DNA from 2 places in the Acinetobacter sp. AR2-3 genome. Region 2 is predicted to be linked to the other one. Evidence: predicted binding sites of a transcription regulator. Region 2 holds the regulator's gene; the other holds the start of a gene.
The links. The regulator PhoB, encoded in region 2, activates phosphate uptake and scavenging genes when phosphate is short. The targets are predictions, from matches to a motif close to TGTCATNAANCTGTCATAA.
Positions count from the first base shown of each region.

Region 1 (10,290 bases), on a different contig from region 2:
GTCAAAGATAATATCTTCAGAGGGGAAGCCCACTTCATTCACCAGAACATCATATGAACGCTTACAGATTTCTTTTTTGCGCGCAGCTGTATCGGCCTGACCATCTTCATCAAATGCCATCACGATCACCGCAGCACCATATTGACGGCAGAGGCGGGCACGTTCGACAAACTCGTCATGACCTTCTTTCAGGGAAATCGAGTTCACCACGGCTTTACCTTGCACACATTTCAGGCCTGCTTCGATAATCTCCCATTTAGAAGAATCCAGCATGATTGGTACACGTGAAATATCCGGCTCAGAAGCAATCAGATTCAGGAAATGCACCATCGCACCTTGTGAATCGAGCATACCTTCATCCATGTTGATGTCAATGATTTGTGCACCGGCTTCAACCTGTTGACGGGCAACATCAAGCGCTTCGGCGAAGTTTTCTTCACGAATCAGACGCAGGAATTTTTTCGAACCGGTGACGTTGGTACGTTCACCCACGTTCACAAACAGTGAATCTTTGGTGATGTTAAATGGCTCTAAACCGCTTAAACGACACGCCGGTTCAATTTCAGGAATTTGACGAGGGGTAATGCCTGCAACAGCATTTGCAATCGCGCGGATATGATCCGGCGTAGTACCACAGCAACCACCGGTAATATTAATTAAGCCACTTTCAGCAAATTCTTTAATGAAGGCCGCAGTTTCTTCAGGTGTTTCATCATAACCACCAAAGGCATTTGGCAAGCCAGCGTTTGGATGTGCTGAAACAAAGGTATCGGCAACGTCAGACACGGTTTTCACGTGTGGGCGCATCGCATCTGCACCTAGGGCACAGTTAAAGCCGATAGATAACGGCTCTGCATGGCGCATCGAGTTCCAGAAGGCTTCAGCGGTTTGACCAGTCAATGTACGACCTGATGCATCCGTGATCGTACCTGAAATCATGATTGGCAGTTCATAGCCTAATTCTTTAAAGACTTCTTTTACTGCAAAGATGGCAGCTTTGGCATTTAAAGTATCGAACACAGTTTCGATCAGGATGATGTCTGCACCACCTTCGATCAAGGCCTTGGTCGATTCAATATAGTCAACTTTGAGTGCATCAAAAGTGATGTTACGGAACGCCGGATCATTCACGTTTGGAGAAATAGAAGTGGTACGCGATGTCGGACCAATCACACCGGCTACAAAGCGTGGTTTTTCAGGCGTTGAATATTTGGCACAGGCTTCTTTGGCCAGACGCGCTGCTTCACGGTTAATCTCGGGAACCAGATCTTCCATGTGGTAATCCGACATTGAAACGCGGGTACCGTTAAAGGTGTTGGTTTCAATAATGTCGGCGCCAGCTTCCAAGTAAGCTTCATGAATGCCTTGAATGATTTGTGGCTGAGTCAGCACCAGCAAATCATTATTACCTTTGAGATCATAGGCCCAGTCAGCAAAACGCTCACCACGATAATCGGCTTCTTCCAGTTTATGGCGCTGGATCATGGTACCCATCGCACCATCGATAATTAAAATTCTTTTGGCAAGAAGTTCTTTTAAAGTGGTAAGTGTAGACATTCAAACTTTCTCAGCAGAAATCAAAAAAAACGACGCTAATCTTAGCAGATTAGTTGGCTGATTTCTGCTGAGATTGCTCAGAATGATGGATAAGCATGATATGAAAATTTGATAAGTCATCTAGAAAAACAACAAGTTTTAACATGCGGATCAGAAAATAATGCAATCTCGAATCTGATTCGATGCCTTACAGACAAGAAACAGGATCAGAAAATTAAGCTGATGCTTTCATTCATGAAATTGTCATATTGATGGCTTATGCTGTGCAAATGAAACTTTTGCTCTGCTTGATGACAGGTAGGGCATGAATCGTTTTGGTAGCAAAATATGTGCGGTTGCTAAGCTTAAATAAGCTGGAATCCTCTCTTAAGTAATTGATATATAAAATCAAAATCTAGTATTTTAGTCGGAATTAAACAGGACGAATAGCAGCAAGAAAATCCAAATAATTGCTTCATATGACAGCAGTTTGTCATATAATTGTCACAATTTAACTGAACAATATGGGGATTCTTGAATCCTCTATTCCTGCTTGCATGAATCCTAATCAAACTCCCGTAGATTCAGCACACGGGTCGGCTTCCCAAAAGTCGACCAATGTTCATGTGCCAACACCGAAATTCTTTATGCCGGTGTTCCTGACTCTTATTATCACTACGCTGATTTATATCGGCTTCCAGTTGTCTGCAGATTTAGCGCATGTACCGGCCTTGGGCTTGTATTCAGTTATTTTGTTAGCGACGGCACTTTTTATTGCGTTGAGCTTTGAGTTCGTCAATGGCTTTCACGATACCGCCAATGCTGTGGCCACAGTCATTTATACCAATGCACTTTCAGCTCCTGTCGCAGTGATGTGGGCCGGCTTCTGTAATTTCCTTGGGGTTATGGTCGCCAGTGGTGCGGTCGCTTACGGCATTATTGCGTTATTGCCAGTCGAGCTGATCATGAATGTCGGCTCCGGAGCAGGTTTTGCCATGGTTTTTGCCATGCTGATCGCGGCAATTCTCTGGAATCTGGGAACCTGGTTCCTCGGTATTCCGGCATCCAGTTCACATACCCTGATCGGTTCGATTCTGGGTGTGGGCATCATGAACTATATTCTGAATGCCGGTACTGGCGCTTCAGGTATAGACATGGAGCAAGTCATGAAAGTCGGTAAGGCGCTATTATTCTCGCCTTTAATCGGTTTTGCATTTGCTGCAATTGTGTTCCTGCTGGTGAAAAAAATCTTCAAGCGTCAACTGGAATTGTTCCAGCCACCTGAAGGTAACAAGCCACCGCCACCATTGATTCGTGCCATGCTGATCTTTACCTGTACTGGGGTGAGTTTTGCCCATGGTTCAAATGACGGTCAAAAAGGTATGGGCCTGATCATGCTGATTCTGATCGGCTGTGTACCGTTGGCGTACTCGCTGAACAAGAATCTGGATGCACAACATATTCAATCTTTTGGTCAGTTATCTGCACAAACAGCGGATGTGATCTATCCAAATCATCAGGATATTCCGGATGAACAAGCCCGTGATGTCATTACCAAGTACATTCAGACCAAGGAAATTACCCCTGAAGTCGTGCCTGCATTGGCAAGCTTGACGGATCATCTGGGTGAGAAAGTCGGTAGCTATACCAGCATCAAGGATGTTCCTGAAGCTCAAGTATCTGAATTCCGTAATGACATGTATCTGAGCACTACAGCATTTAAGCGTCTGGATAAAGCAGAAGCTTTACCGGCAATGAGTGCTGCGCAGGAAAAAACAGTGGATGAATACCGTGACAATCTGGATTCATTCCTGCAATACATCCCGACCTGGGTAAAAGTGGCGACAGCCTTGGCACTCGGTCTGGGTACGATGGTCGGCTGGAAGCGTATTGTCGTGACTGTCGGTGAGCGTATTGGTAAACAGCATATGACTTATGGTCAGGGTATGTCTGCCGAACTTGTTGCGATGTCGACCATTGCGGCGGCAGATGGCTTTGGTATGCCGGTATCTACTACCCATGTATTGAACTCTGCAGTAGCAGGTACCATGGTGGCGAACAAGTCAGGTCTGAACTTCCAGATGGTGAAAACTATTCTGTCTGCTTGGATATTTACCTTGCCAGCAACGATCTGCCTGTCAGGCGGTTTGTATTGGGTACTGTTAAAAGTGTTCTAAGTTATTTAGACATAAAAAAAGCTGCTCTAGAGCAGCTTTTTTTATAGGTGATTTTTACCTCTCTCTGACCCTCACTTGCGCTTCGATTTAAAAGCGGTGCTTTAAAACTTGCTCAGGAGAGGGAATTACATTATTTATTCAAATAAAGCGAGTTTAATTTGAATAGTATTCATTTTATTAAAAAACGTTTCTTTAGATGCTTAATACTCATTTGAATCCATTGGGGAAGCTCCCTCTCCCTTTGGGAGATGAGAAGCACTGCTTCGCAAGGGTGAGGGGATAAACATTAAATAAAAGTTTATCTAACGTAGAAGAAGTCTCGAAAGAAGGAACTAAATTACTTCTTCAACTTACTTAATAATCCTTTTGGCAACTTCTCCGTTGCAAAACCATACAGCGCAGCAAAAGGCAATGCAGTACGCGCCAGATAAGCAACCCGCCACAAACCACCATGATTCGCGCCATGCATCATCAATTCAAGCGGATGGTTGAGTTTTACTTCAGGATTGGCCACCGATTCCGGATTACGCAGATCATGAATCCATAGTGCCGCCATAATCGCATTGGTGGTTTCAGGCGCGAAAGCTTCAACATCAAACAGGCTGGCACCGTTAAATGCGGCTTTTAATAGCGGATTCTTGGTCACGGAATAGGTGGTCGTCGAAGGCGCAATATTGATACTGACCCGTTGGCCTTGAGCGCGAGCCAAGGTGGCACGCCATTGCTGGATACGTTTTGCCAGCGCATAGTTCGGGCCTTGTTCAACTACTAGACAGTCACAAATGCCATATGCCTGATCACCAGACTGAATCAGTTCATGCGCATTTTTCTGGAAAAAATGTTTGCGGCTTAAAGTGGAAACACCTTTGGAGATGATTGCCTGTGCCTTGGAGCGTTCAGTATATTTTACTTTTGACGCTTCAATCACTTCACTCGGAACCGCATAAACATCGGTCGGCGTACACATGTACATCAGGCTGGTATTAGCTTTTTGCTGGCTGACATGCTGCATGATGGCATCCATCGCCATGGAGACCCGAACATGCTTTTCACCATCCAGATAGGCAATTGCAGCCAGATCCAGATCCTGCTCGAACTGTAATAACCATTTGGCAATTTCAGGAATCTGGGTCAGCAAATTCGCCCCCAGTTTTTCTTTTAAAATATCAAGTGAAGTATCAGTAGGCAGGTCTTCAGTACATGGCGCATACAGCGTGGCATTGCCTTGGTTGATGGTATCAACAATCTTGCCCCATACACGGGTATTCGGCAGATCAATCGCTACAATATTGGCTTTCCATTTCGCCAGCCAGGTCAGAGGACCGGCTTCAGATGCTGCACCAAACAGCACCGCCGTCCGATCTGACAAGTCAAACCATTCAGGATGTACCACACATTCACGCAGGGCATTGGCATGACTGGTTTCCACGATGCCTTGGCTTTCCCAGCGCTCAATCTGCTCCAATAAGGCATCACCTTGCAGCTTTTGACCGTGGTAAGGCACATACCATTCTGGTGCCGATTTGCTATTACCTGTCAGCTTGAAGGTATGCAACTGACCTGCGGGCAGAGTTAAAGCATCTTGTAATACATACTTTTGACCATCACGGTAAAATTCAAAAGTCTGATGGGCCTTTGCCAATCCATCTTCAGCAATTTTCAAGCTGGCTTCAGGAGAACTCAGTCCCTGTTCGACCAGTTGCTTAAAATGTACTGTGTAGTGTTTGCGCCAGTTTTTTTCTGATTGTGCCTGTTGAGAACTGTGTGAATCGACATTGGCTAAGGCTGCTGCGATGATCGCGCGTCCTGCTTTGGAGCTACTTGGTTTTTGTTGCGGAGACTGAAGAGGAAATTGAAGACCGTCTGGTGTAATGGACATGCAAAATATCTCGAGAATGACAGTAATTAATATACAGATGTATATATTATCGCTGCAAAATTCAGTCCAAGATTGGCATTAAGTGACATCATCACTTTCTAATATATTACGAGATGTTTCAAACGAATAAGAGAGCAGTAGCTCTCTTATCCATTTTCAGTAGAAATATGAGGCTTAACTCATATGTGGCTTTATTCCTTCAATATTTAAAAAACCTGATTAAAACGGAACCTGCATCAGTTTATTCAGGAAATGCGGAATCAGGCGTGGCTCCAGAATAATCGTCATGACCACCCCGTAAGCCGCTCCCCATAAATGCGCGCTGTGATTAATGTTGCTATTGCCTTTTTTGCCTGACCAGATGCTATAAGCTACATACAGCACAGCAAAAATAATGGCAGGAACCGGAATGAAGAACACAAAGATCAACTTCCAAGGTTCAAACAGAATATAGGCAAAAAGTACAGCCGAGACTGCACCGGAAGCGCCGAGACTGGCCCAGCGCGCATCATTTTTATGCTTCAGGTAACTTGGCAGAATCGCTGCGATCAGACCACCGAGGTAAAACAGGATAAAACCCAGGTCATACAGATATTGACGATAAAAGCTTTCAATCACGCTGCCGAAGAAGAACAGGGTAATCATGTTAAACAAGAGATGAGCTCCATCCGCATGGATAAAGCCATGCGTAATAAAGCGGTCATATTGTCCACGTTGCAGTGCCGGTGGCCAGAAAATCAGGCGATTCATCACCGTCTCTTTGGAGAAAGCAATAAATGACACAATACAGGTGATCAGAATAATGGTCACGGTATGATTAAAAGGTAAATCAAGCATATAAATGATTCTAAGGGTGCCTATTTGCCAATTATCATGCCATTAAAATTAAGCTAAAGTTGTACTTTTATAATAAATCCGACAATTTTAGTTGATTTTTAAAAATTACCCCGCATCTTCAGTTAAAATGGTCGCTTGAGCTTGAGGAAATTATTGTTATGTCGACTGAGAACAGCAGCACTCCAGTTGTTGGTGAAATTCCCAACTTATTGATTACACCAACAGCACAAGAGTATTTAAAGGATCTACTGGATAAACAGAACACCCCGGGTATTGGTGTGCGTGTTTTTGTAGAGCATCCAGGTACTCCTCGCGCTGAATGTTGCATGGCCTATAGTGCACCTGATGAAGTTGTACCGACAGATTATAAGCAGGAATATCCTGATTTCCCTGCTTTTATCGACTCGCCATCTATTCCGTATTTACTCGATGCCGTGATTGACTACAACAAAGACCGTTTTGGTGGTCAGTTGACCTTCCGTGCGCCGAACTCTAAAGTGCCACGCGTGGGGCCAGATGCATCGGTAGAAGAGCGTATTACCTATGTCTTGCAGTCTGAAATTAACCCGGGTCTGGCAGGCCATGGCGGTAACTGTGCACTGGTTGAAGTCAAAGAAGACCCTGAAAAAGGTTTAACCGCTGTACTTAAATTTGGTGGTGGTTGCCAGGGCTGTTCAGCGATTGATATCACCTTGAAACAAGGCGTAGAAACAACGCTAAAACAGCATATTCCTGAATTGATGAATGTCGTTGATGAAACGGATCATAGTCAGTCTGAAGGTGCGTATATGAAATAAGCTGTTCTATATAACAGTTCATTTATAGCATATAAAAAAACCTCGAACTTTCGAGGTTTTTTTATATCTGGCTTAAAATTTAGTAAATATTAATGATAATAATTATCAATAGCAATTGAATTTGAGTAGAAAGCTGTTACACTTCGCAACCGAATAAACATGATTTCTTCATAAATATTGGGGCGCGCAAGGTATGAATAAGCCATTCTTAAAAACCACTTTGGCATTTGCTGTAACTTCACTCATGACGGGTAATGCATTTGCAGTCGAAGCTGTTGTTCCACAGGCGGAAGCGACTAAATTGCAAACGATTGTGGTGACCGCAACAGGTTATGAGCAAGATTTGGCTAAAGCACCAGCTTCCATTACCGTGATTGATCGTGAAGAATTAGATAAACGTGAATATAACGACATTACTGATGTACTGCGTAATACGCCCGGGGTAGTGGTTTCAGGTGCAGGTTCTGCACAGACCATCAGTATTCGTGGTATGAGTTCAAACTATACTTTGTTTCTGGTCGATGGTAAGCGTCAGTACGGCAAGGATGTCAATCCGAATGGAGACGATGGAGGTTTTGAGAAAAATATTCTGCCACCTATTTCAGCAATTGAACGTATTGAAGTGATCCGTGGTCCAGCTTCTACACTTTATGGTACAGATGCCATGGGCGGTGTAGTGAATATTATTACCAAAAAAGTGTCGGATGAATGGTCTGGCAATGTTGAATTGGGAACCACGATTCAGGACAGTAGCCGTTCAGGTGATATTAAAAATGCTTCTGCATATCTTGCTGGTCCTTTAATTGCAGATAAGCTTGGTTTGCAACTGGCAGTCAATAAGCAGGAACGTAATGAAGACCGTTATGTTGGCGGTTTTCGTGGCACGGAACGTGAAAGCTTAAATTCACGCCTGACTTATGCCATTAATGATGATCATGATGTACAAGTTGAAGCTAATTTCGTGCAGCAGGAATCAACTACGTCTGTAGGGGAAACGGTAGCACCTGCTCAAGGTGCTGCAGATTCATTCTCGCGTAATTATCGTAATGTTTATTCCTTAACCCATAATGGCCGTTATAGCGATAACTTAGACAGTTCATCTTATATTCAATATGAAAATTCAAAAAATCCAGATCGTGGCAATACGGAACTCGGCACCAAAGGGATTACCCTGGATACTTGGACAGCGAACAGTCAATGGAACTTAGCCTTAGGTGATCATACGCTGTCATTCGGGGGATATCTTAAAGATGAAAAACTGGTCGATAAAGCGACTAACCGGAATCCTAATGCACCTGAATTTAGTGAATTAACACGTTGGTCTGCTGCCGCTTTCCTTGAAGACACCTGGAGTATTACGGATCGTTTCGACTTAACCGCCGGCTTACGTTATGATCATGATGAAAACTATAGTGGCCATTTATCGCCACGACTGTATGGGGTGTACGCGGTAAATGATAACTTTGTAGTAAAAGGTGGTGTGGCTACAGGTTATAAACAGCCTGATATTCGTGCAGCCACAGAAGGTTTCTATAGCGTCACGGGTGGCGGTGGTTCACCCTTAGCAACAGGCCGTGGCATTATTCGTTCCAATCCGGACTTGGAGCCTGAATCAAGCGTATCCACTGAATTAGGTTTCAACTGGAAAAATGATTATATCAATACATCGCTGACTGGCTTTATCACTAAATATGAAGATCGTATTACGGAAGTTCGTGCCTGTGAAACCGATACTGATGGCACCACAACAAACCGTAATAACTGGAAGAATTGGAAATGTTTCGAAGGGGATATTCCATTCTACTTTATTAGTGAACGGATTAATGTGGATGAAGCAGAAATTCGCGGTATAGAAGCAACCGTAGAAGCCAGTCTGAATGACTACACAACATTGACTGCAAACTATACCTATACCGATTCAGAGTTTAGATCGGGTGCTTTTAAAGGTCAGCCGCTGAACCAGATGCCGGAACACATGTTTAATATTGGTGTGGATTATGAGCTAAATGATGCACTCAATGTATGGAGCCGCTTGCACCAACGTTCTGAAACCTCTGCATACTTGAGCCGTACTTCGATAGCTCAGCCAAATCCAGGTTACCAATTTGTAGATGTCGGCTTTAACTATAAATTCAGTCCGAATTTGACTGGTAAATTTGGTGTCTATAACCTACTGGATGAAAAAGCTGAAGATATTGATGGTGATCAACTATTGGATGGCCGCCGTTACGGTATCAGCCTGAATGCAAAATTCTAAGCACACAAGAAAATAAAAAAGCCGCTATAAAGCGGCTTTTTTATTTAAATTTTAAGGATTTTTAAAGTATCTTCATGATAATAAAATTGTTCCAGATATTTGCGTGCGCGTTCACGTAAATGGCCTTGAGAAACCATCTGCTGGATTACCGGGCTGAGCAGTTGCTGTAATTCATTCTGAATTAGCGCTTCATCAATATTCAGGTCACGTAATAACTGATCAAAAGTATGTTCCTGATTGCGGACATACCAGGTATGAATTCCGTCATGCACTTGCTGCTGCAGATAGTCCGTCTGGCGTATGTGATCCCAGATGTCATGACCTAAGCCGACTGTCTGATTCAGGTCCTGCAGCTCAATATAATTCTTCAAGACCGATACTGGCATGTCTTTGATTTTATGCCAGAGATTGGCCTGAAAATGATAGAGTTTCTCGTCGTCAAAATGCTGGTTCAGCACATGCTCACTCATCTGGCTGAGCTTTAGAATATTTTTTTGCAGATAACGCGCAATGGTGCTATCGAGGTTGGTATCGGTGACATTTTCCAGTACCGATTTGCCCATTTTCATAAAGCGGGAAACCCCGGGTACGCTTTTGGCAATCATGGAGTTATCCAGATAATCCTGAATGGAATGCTGGATCAATTGGGTAATCATGGCTGAAAATGCCGGATTATTCACGACGGTTTTAATCAGACGCTGACGATGGCCACTTTTGCTGGCCACATACTGGGCGATTTTATCGACGGTCAGGACTGGAATCAGATCGGCAATCGTGGTGGTATCATTGGCCGGATGCACCAATGCA
Region 1 covers NZ_MJIQ01000032.1:19,449-29,738, forward strand. The annotation lists gene metH (methionine synthase) at 1-1,557, opposite strand, end outside; gene BFN00_RS04340 (inorganic phosphate transporter) at 2,094-3,713, shown strand; gene BFN00_RS04345 (hypothetical protein) at 4,051-5,592, opposite strand; gene BFN00_RS04350 (rhomboid family intramembrane serine protease) at 5,812-6,429, opposite strand; gene nfuA (Fe-S biogenesis protein NfuA) at 6,588-7,226, shown strand; gene BFN00_RS04360 (TonB-dependent receptor domain-containing protein) at 7,420-9,483, shown strand; gene BFN00_RS04365 (hypothetical protein) at 9,528-10,290, opposite strand, start outside.
Region 1: BFN00_RS04340 (inorganic phosphate transporter) is a predicted target of PhoB. The motif match lies at 2,028-2,046, and genes of this name have one in related genera.

Region 2 (10,290 bases):
CAATAATCGAGGTAGGCAAGAGCAGATCAAAGACAGGCAGATTGCGGTAAGAGTGATACATCCAGATCGTGATCAGTACGATCAGGATGGTATAGCTGATTTTGGTCAAAATGAGTAACTTGAGAATATCATGCAGCACCAGAATATCGGCGAGGGTATAAGAGGCATATGCCAGCTGTGCGAATAAATTGACCTGTAATAAGTATTTTAAAGTGAGTTTTTTCTGATGAGCATAGTAGGCCGGTTTTAGAGGTGCAGGAATACGAACAAGCGGATCTTGAAGAGCCTCCTGAATCAGGGTACGTGATTCTTTTTCGTTATCATGCGGCATGCAGCCTTCCCAAATTAAAATATATAAAAATGAATAAGATGAAATTTATATATAGTTGTATAAAAAATATTCTATTCTTTTGTTGGATATTTTAAAAGTGGAAGAATCAAATTTATTTTATAAAATGAAATCCCCGATTAACGCATTCTAAGAATGATCCTAGCTTATAGAACAGACTAATGATTCAGCTTTAATTCGCCGTTGACTGGGCTGGTTGAGTGTCTGGCTTAAATACATTCCAGGGATTTTCTGTTGCTGGCTTGGGCTTATTCAGCATATCCGGATGATAGACTTCAATCCGGTTTCGGCCAGACTTCTTGGCTTGATATAAGGCGATATCGGCTTGTTTGATCAGATCTTCCAGAGTCTGGGTATGGGATTCTAGTTCTGCAACACCGATCGAAATGGTGAACCGGATGGAATGATTGGATTCAACATAAATATACTGCTTTTGAATTGCACAACGAATTCGTTCTGCAATCACCAGGCTGTCTTGTAGCTGAGTATCTTCCAGGAGAGCGATAAACTCTTCCCCGCCAAAACGTGCCAGTACATCGCTATGCCGCATTTCTTTACGGGTCATCTCAGCAATCAGTTGTAGCACCCGATCACCAACATCATGCCCATAGCTATCATTAATATTTTTAAAATGATCCACATCAAACATCAACAGGCAGCTACTGGCATGTTTAGGCCATTGATGAATAGAGCGTTCAGCCATATCGACAAAATGGCGACGGTTGTAGAGTTGGGTCAAATCATCGGTATGGGCCAGATTCTTTAAGGTTTGATAGTTCCATTCATCAAGCAGGGAGCGCAAAAAAGAACGCCGCACATTCAGAATATTATTCCAGTTAATATAAATACTAAAAAACCACAGTGGACTAAAGACCACGCTAAAAATAAAGGCTTGAGAAGCACTCATGAACTGGGTCACCCCAAGCATGATAAACAGGGCAATCAAGATGGAGCAATAGACTGCGACTTTAAACTGGGTCTGCACACAGAGATTGGCGATGAGAATAAAGATCGCAGAGGCATAAATATAGGTAGCAACATGGGGACTGGTTGAAAGCGCGAGTAAGCCAATCCATGCCGCTGCAGCCACAGTGGTACCTATCGGCAAGATTCTGTCCAGAATCTGAATGTTTTTATGTTTTTTAAACAGGTAATAACAGCAAAACATGGCGCCCAGAACCAGAACGACGCGCATCAGACCAGAAATAAAAAACATGTCTGGAATAATCAGAATATCGGCAAAGAAATACAGTAAAAAGGCAATTTGCGCCAGATAGTTAATTTGACGCAAGTTATGATGACTATGCGTATAGACATAATCATGAAAATACTGCTGAAACGGGGCAGGAATACGGGCATGAGGATCTGTTAGCGCCTGTTCAATCAGCTGACGGTTCTGCAGATCACATTCAGATAATTTCAGTGATTTATCGGTCGTCGAATTTTGAAAAGATACATTCGCCGTTGAATATATATTCTCATTCTGAGCAGACATGTCCTGGTCCAGTGTTATTTTTATAGGTGCCTATTATGCCGTGGTTGAGTAAAAAATAACCTCCCAAAAATTGGGTATCCGGGAAGTTTTTAAAGCTAAAACGTAACAAAATTTGTGTTTTGTAAAATTGAAAGCGATTGAAATACATGAATAATCATCTTATTCATTGGGATATTTGGTTGTTATGGATTCGTTTCACGTGAAACATAAATGATATTCCTGACCTTCAGTTTATTTAAACTCATAACGCCATGTGCCTAAATCATGATTGCCTTGCTAAAACTTAATTTTGGGGGCTTTGGATACAAATCCCATCTGCCTTTCAGGATTTAAATTAATGAGACTAGTGAGGCGTTTTATACGTATCTAAATATTTCCAGGGATAGATTTTGCCCATAGACCCTGTACATTGTCCTGAACAGAGAGGCATCTTGAATCGGTCAAATGCATGTCTCACCCACTCAAAAGTAGAATGAAAATGCCGAGGTAAGCTCAGCCATGTCGAATAATAGTGATATTGAACTGTCGAATTCCGATGATTGTGAAAAGTATGTGAATCAGTTTATTCAGGAGTTTCCTTTACGTCGCGCGGAAATCGGACAGGGCACCGTGATTAAACGTGCCTTGCCAAGCAGACATAAGCGCATGATTGGTGCCTGGTGTTTTCTGGATCATGCGGGTCCGGCCATTTTCCCGCAAGGAGATGGTCTGGATATCGGACCACATCCGCACATTGGTCTGCAGACCTTTACATGGATGATCGAAGGCAGCATGATGCACAATGACAGTCTGGGAAATCAGCAGTTGATTCGTCCCAAGCAGGTCAATCTGATGACCTCGGGTTATGGCATTTCACATACCGAAGTCTCTCCTGAAAGTGAAACGCATATGCATGCAGCGCAGTTATGGATTGCCTTGCCGGATGACAAGATCAATATGGCACCGGGTTTTGAACATTATCCTGAATTGCCGGTCATAAATGAGCAAGGCATTGAATTTACCGTGCTGGTCGGAGAATATTTAAAAACGAGATCACCAGTTAAAGTACATAGTGAATTGCTAGGTGTGGATGTGTATGCAGCTGAAAGTAGCAGTATGCGCTTGCCGCTGAATCCGAAATTTGAATATGGTTTTATGGTGCTTGAAGGGACGGCCAGCATCAATGGGCATGAACTGACAGAGGATAATATGTTGATCCTTGAGCCGGGCTTACAGCAGGTCAATGCTGAAATTCATGCCGGGAGTCGGGTGTTATTGATTGGTGGGGAACCATTTGAAAGCCCGATTTTACTGTGGTGGAATTTGGTCGGGCGTACGACAGAGGAACTTAAAATTGCGCGGGAACAATGGATTGAAGGTCATGAACGTTTTGGTTCCATTCCTGCCTATGATGGACCACGTTTAGAAGCGCCTGCATTTCCAGACCAGATGCGGGCTTCCCGATAAATGCTAAAAATGATGGGAATATGGAACGCTGTCTGAGTTGAACTCAAATAATGAATCTGCAACATAGGATACATATCATTACAGTCATCAAAAAATGAGCTAGAGTCTGCTGCTTTTTGCTATGCTCAGTGGGCAAAAACAATAAAATCATGAGTCTAATATGCGTGTTTTACATCATCTCGAACAATCACGATCATTTCGTATCCTGTGGGCCATGGAAGAATTAGGACTGGATTACGAGGTTAAATACTATAAACGTCAGCCCAACCTTTCTGCGCCACCGGCCTTAAAACAGATCCATCCGTTGGGCAAAGCCCCGATTCTGGTCGATCAGGGTCAGGTACTGGCAGAATCTGCGGCGATCCTGGAATATTTGCAGGAAACTTATGATGAAAAGCAGCAGTTTCGCCCAGAAGATATTGCCGACAAGGCCCAGTACCGTTACTGGATGCATTATGCGGAAGGCTCGTTAATGCCGCTGCTGGTGATGCAACTGGTAATGACCACAGTGCCTAAACATACGCCTTTGCTGATTCGACCTGTGGCCAAGAAAATCTGTGATGGGGTGAAAAAGCAATTTGTACAGAGCCGTTTAAAAGATCATATCCAGTTTCTGGAAAGCTATTTGAGTGAGCATGATTATTTTGCCGGGCATTTCAGTTTTGCGGATATTCAGATGAGTTTTCCTTTGGAGGCCATGCAGAGCCGGACGGGTCAAAGCTATCCAGCGATTCAAGCCTATCTGAAACGGGTGTCGCAACGTGCTGCCTATGCGCGTGCACTGTCCAAAGAAAAACAGATCAGCTCTTAAACGCTTAAAAGAAAAGGTGCCGATGGCACCTTTTTTGAGGGTTATCTTATTCTGGAAAGCTGAGACGCTCTTTGGGGAAAACTACCTTAAATGTGGAACCTTGGTTTTCCTTGGACTCAATTTCTAGATGTGCCTGATGTTGCATCAGCACATGTTTAACAATTGCCAATCCCAAACCGGTACCACCAGTACGGCGACTGCGGTCTGAATCGATGCGGTAAAAACGCTCGGTCAGACGTGGCAGATGTTTGGGATCAATACCGATGCCGTTATCTTGCACCACAAAATAGGCGGATTCACCATCATCATGCCAGCCGATGGTGATGGTACCCCCTTTAGGCGTATACTTGATGGCATTGGTGATCAGATTGCTAAAAGCGCTGGCCAGCTCCATATCTGAACCGATCAGATCGCAATGACTGTCAATGTCCAGATTCAGGGTATGACCATAATCAATATTATAGGCCTGGGCATCATCGAATAGTTGGTTCATCAGACTCGGCATTTCAATGATCTGGTTTTTGGCAATATTCTTATCATTTTCCAGACGTGACAGCAGCAGCAGGTCGTTGACCAGAGCATTCATGCGTCGGGTTTGCGACTGCATCTGATCAAAAGCGCGTTTCCAGCGTGGATTAATATCTTCCTGATCGGTAAAGGTTTCAATATAACCGCTGAGTACGGTCAAAGGAGTGCGCAGTTCATGTGAAATATTGTCGACAAAATCCTTTCGCATCTGTTCCAGATTGTGCATCCGGGTCACATCATAAGCGACCAGTACCCGACTTTCTCCGCCAAAACGGGTCATTTTGACCTGCACATAATGGTCTTCAAACAGCGAAGAACGCATTTTCAGGCCGTCCGGGGATTCATCAATATGGTGATAGTATTCGATAAAGCTTGGTTGGCGTAACAAGGTCAGGATATTACGGCGACGGTCATCACTGGAGATTCCGAGCAGACGTTCGGCTGCCGGATTCCACCATTCAATCTGCTGGTTTTCATCAAGCAGCACCACAGCTTCTTGCAAGGCCACCAGTGAAGACTGGGCACGGTCGATCAGTTCGACCATTTCCGCCTGAACAATCCGTTCCTGACGTTGGGCGCGATAAACATTGAAAAGTAGCGCACCCCAAATCCCGCCAATATTCGGCGGAACATCATAAGGACGATTGGAAATCCATTCATTGACCAGATATAAGGAACGCATTTGGGTCGCAAAGAACGCCACGAAGGCAATTACGATACAAATCCAGAAATACCCAATCCCAAAACCGATAAAGCTGGCGATAATCAGGAAAAAAGCCAGTAGGCGTAAATCCTGCTTCGCAAAATCCCATAAACTGCTGTAACGGATTCTTTTGTGTTCGCGTGCCAGTTCGGGGACAGGGTAGGGTTCATACATAAAACAAGATTTACCTTAAAAGATATTAACCTAAAGCGACATCTGAACGCGTCGAGAAACGATACCCCGTTCCGCGAACGGTCTGTACAAAACGGTCTACACCATAAGGTTCCAGCACTTTACGCAAACGGCGGATATGCACATCGATAGTCCGGTCTTCAATATAGACGTTACCGCCCCAAACCTGATCCAGCAATTGCGCACGGGTATAGGCACGTTCCGGATGGGTCATGAAGAATGCCAGTAAACGGTATTCAGTCGGACCCATTTCCAGAATGTTGTTACCAAAATTCACCCGCTGGCTGACCGGATCCAGAATCAAGCCGTTGGCATCAATAGTTTTTTCACCGCTCAGGGCATTGGCGCGGCGCAGTACCGCCTTAATCCGCGAGACCAGTTCCCGGGTCGAGAACGGCTTGGTCATGTAGTCATCGGCACCAGCATCCAGACCTTGTACCTTATGGTCTTCTTCACCACGCGCTGTGAGCATGATCACCGGAATTTCTGACAGGCTTTCATCACGTTTCAGACGACGACATAAGTCCACACCGCTGACACCACCCGGCATCATCCAGTCCAGCAAAATTAATGCCGGACGCTGATCCACAATCATCTGATGCGCCTGCTTGGCATCTTCTGCCTGTAAGCACTGAAAACCGGCCATATCCAGAGAGGTATGGATCATTTCCCGAATCGGGAGCTCGTCATCGACGATTAATATGTAGTCATCTTTCACAACGCAATACCCTATTTCATGTAAACGGTGAACCGTTTTATATTTATGACAGGCTTATTACAAAGACTAATTATGACAGTATCATTGCAGAAAGGGAAAAACTGCTGATATTCGCAAAGATTTGTGACAAATATAATGCAGAAACTTGTTAAAAAATCATAAATTAATTTTACTCATTTCCGTAGTACAGCATAAATATTTCATTCACTACAGAAAAGATGGAAACCTATTAAGCACAGGATTTAACAGCTATTTTTTCTCGGAAAATGACTCGAGCAGCGCCAAAAAAATCACACTACAAGACGATAAAACTTCCTCAAGCGAATGTTTAAAACCGCTCATCACCCAACGAATAGCAATTTGGGTGACATAGCCATTTAAACCGGTCGACACCAGTGAAATTTCCTGCTCGCTGCGATTTAATTGCGGCATCATCAACATGACGAAGGCATGAATCATGCGGTCGAAACGTGACATGGTTTCATGGATGGTGGCCTGATTATGCAGTTCCTGCACCAGCATGGCATCGATATAAATGATCCGTGCCATGCGCGGATTATCACGCAGGGTAGTGAGCAGCGCAGTCAGACCCGCTTTGATCATTTTTTTTGGATCGGTCGAGGCTTGCATCATGGCCTGCATCACATTCTGTTGCAGCTCATCAATCAGTTTCAAAAAAATGGTCTGAAACAAATCTTCACTTTTCTTGAAAGATTCATAAAAATAACGTTCGGTCAGCTTGGCCTCATTGCAAATATCTTTCACTGTCACTGAAAAAAAGCCGTGACTGCCATAAGCTTCAATCCCGGCTTCAATCAGCTTTTCACGACGTGCCTGCTGCCGTTCAGCCATCGACAGTCCTTTAAACTGACGTTCCTTGGTCTTGGGGGGGCGTGATTTTGCTGCTGAATCGGTTGAATCAGTCATAAGGCCTGTGTGCTCATCTGTATGAAGATTTCGAATATCTTAGCAATAAATCACGCTCAGACCTATATGGAAATTCTGCCTTGAAATTTGGCCTCTAAGGACATGGGATAATTATTGACAATCTATATTGTCAAAACTATATTGAGGATCTGTGCTAACTCCTGAAACAACAGAACAAGATCCTGCTGTCATGGAAGGGCAGTGGTTTACATAAGGAAATTGAATGAAAAATTTTAAAAATAAAGTCGCTGCGATTACCGGTGCAGGTTCGGGTATTGGCCAGCAACTGGCAGTATTACTGGCTCAGCAGGGTTGTCACTTGGCGCTGAGTGATATCAATGAACAGGGTCTGGCGCAAACCGTGGAATTACTCCAAGGGACTGATGTTCGTATCACGATTCAAAAAGTGAACGTGGCTGAATTAGAACAGGTGCGTAGCTGGGCGGCACAGGTGGAACAGGATCATGGCAGTGTCAATATGATCTTTAACAATGCCGGCGTTGCACTGGGTTCAACCGTTGAAGGGGCATCTTATGAAGAACTGGAATGGATTGTCGGAATCAATTTCTGGGGCGTGGTTTACGGTACCAAAGAATTCTTACCTTTGATCAAGAAAACTGGCGATGGCCATATCATCAATATTTCCAGCCTGTTTGGTCTGACTGCTCAACCGACCCAGTCTGCTTATAACGCAACCAAATTTGCAGTACGTGGCTTTACTGAATCCCTGCGTCAGGAACTGGACATGGAAAACTGCGGAGTCAGTGCACTGTGTGTGCATCCGGGGGGTATCCGTACCAACATTGCCAATGCAGCAAAAATGAATAACAGTCTGCTAACTTTAGGTATGAATCCGGAAAAATCGGCCCGTAATTTTAATAAATTATTGCGTTGTCCACCTGCAGAAGCCGCTCGTCAAATTCTGGAGGCGGTACAAAAAGACAAGCGCCGTCTGCTGATCGGTAATGATGCTAAAGCAATTGACCTGATTCAGCGGATTTTACCAACCGGTTATCAGCATGTCACTGCACTGGCGACCCAGTTTGGCAAAAAGAAGAAAAAATCTGCTTAAAAAATTGCAGAACAGACCCGCGAAAGCGGGTTTTTTATCGCTGTAATAGGGTCTATTTTTTGCGACTAAGAGTGTTAGCTACTGTAATACTTCTAGGTACATAAAACCTTGCATCTAAATCAACGCTTCAACCGTTTTTTTCTTCCAGACAAACTGATAATACAGTCCCTGCAAAATACACAGGCTGACAAAGGCCAATGCATAGGCATACCAGATACCTTCTAGGCCCCACCACTGACTAAAAAGATAAGCGGCGGGAACTTCAATACAGAGAATGGCAAAAATATTGATCAGCATTGGTACGGTTACCGTACCACTTGAACGCATGATCGAAGCAAAAATGGCGCTGGCGCCAAAAAACAGAATTGACCACAGCACAATAAACAGCAGTTGTTGTCCCAGTACTACAACCTTAGGATCGGTAATAAACAGCGCCATCAGATATTTGGAGAACAGATAAGCCAGAATCACCAGACTGCCGGTAAACAGGATATTCATACTCAGTGCAGTCCGAGTAACTTTATTCAGCAGATCTGATTTACCTGCGCCAATCGCTTGCGCACCAAATACAGATGCGGCAATCGCAATCGACAAAGCCGGAAATTGAATATAATTTAAGACCTGATTGACTGCGCCATAGGCCGCTGTTGCTTCTGCACCATAGCGGTTGACCAGTCCGACAATTACCAGTCCGGCAACTGAAGTGGTGACCATTTGCACACCAGTAGGAACCCCCAGTTTCAAGATCATTCTGCTCAACTGAGGCTGATGACGAATATTTTTTAATAAGGCCCAGTCCAGTCTGAGCGGATGTTGCCTATGATTTAAATACAGGATTAAAAACAACAGGACCGCCAGATTTCCAAGAATGGTGGCAATCGCCGGCGAGATAATGCCCATTTTAGGAAAACCAAAATAACCGCCAATCAGGACCGGTGTCACCACCACCCCCACCCCAATGGTAAGTGCGGAAGCAAACAGGGGGGTGGTACTATCCCCAACACCGCGCAAGATGGAAGTATAAATAATATAGATAAAGATTAAGGGACTACCCGCCAGCATCCACTGCACATAAGGCAGGGACAAATGCATTACATCCGGATCTGTGCCGAGTGCCAAGAGAATATTCTCAGCAAAAATTACCCCGAGAAGCGCAATCAAACTGCCGCCAATTAAAGTCATAAATAAAGTTGAACCGACCACACAGCGCACTTTTTCTATATTTTTTCCACCCCAAGCCTGTCCAATCAGTACGGTAGAACCGGCAGACAAACCAATCACAAAGGCCATCAGACAAAACAGGATCGGGAAAAAAACGGCAACAGCAGCAATCGCATTCACTCCGAGCATTTGTCCCACAAAAACCGTATTGATCGTGCCGGAGAGACTTTGCAGGATATTGGTCGCAATCAATGGCAGCAGAAAAACCAGAAAGGCTTTCCATAAATTCTGTTGATGAATCAGTGAGTGCTGTGCCATGCGACATCCTGTGATTGAATTATCATCTATTTGTTGATGCAGCTATTATTCGGCAGAATGTAAAAAAAAGCCTTAGCTTTTAAGTAACTAAGGCATTTATTTTATGAGATTTTTAGTTAAAAAATGAGTTAAACCTTTGAAAGAATTTGACCTGCCTGGATCAGAGTTTGTTCTTTTTTTGCAAAGCAGAACCTGAGCAGACGTAAATCGGCAGGAGGGTGCTGGTAGAACGCGGAGACTGGAATCGCGACAATCCCATGTTGTTCTGCCAGAAAATGGCACATGGAAAAATCATCGAGCTCAGGCCGAATCTCTGAATAATCTAAGTTCTGAAAATAAGTCCCTTGAGAAGGTGTCCATTTAAAGCGTGATGTTTCAATGGATGAGTTAAATAAATCCCGTTTGTTTTGATAGAAAGAGGACAGTTTAGGTATATGCTCAGGATGCAGTTGCATATATTCCGCCAAGGCAACCTGAACGGGTGTCACACCGCAGAAACTGGCAAACTGATAAATCTGTCTGAATATTTTCATCAGTGCCGGTGCAGCAATGCAAAATCCGGTTTTCCAG
Region 2 covers NZ_MJIQ01000049.1:11,133-21,422, forward strand. The annotation lists gene BFN00_RS09415 (GGDEF domain-containing protein) at 1-331, opposite strand, end outside; gene BFN00_RS09420 (GGDEF domain-containing protein) at 522-1,844, opposite strand; gene BFN00_RS09425 (pirin family protein) at 2,343-3,290, shown strand; gene BFN00_RS09430 (glutathione S-transferase family protein) at 3,451-4,101, shown strand; gene phoR (phosphate regulon sensor histidine kinase PhoR) at 4,148-5,506, opposite strand; gene phoB (phosphate regulon transcriptional regulator PhoB) at 5,532-6,242, opposite strand; gene BFN00_RS09445 (TetR/AcrR family transcriptional regulator) at 6,492-7,169, opposite strand; gene BFN00_RS09450 (SDR family NAD(P)-dependent oxidoreductase) at 7,393-8,241, shown strand; gene BFN00_RS09455 (MATE family efflux transporter) at 8,356-9,720, opposite strand; gene BFN00_RS09460 (methionine aminotransferase) at 9,849-10,290, opposite strand, start outside.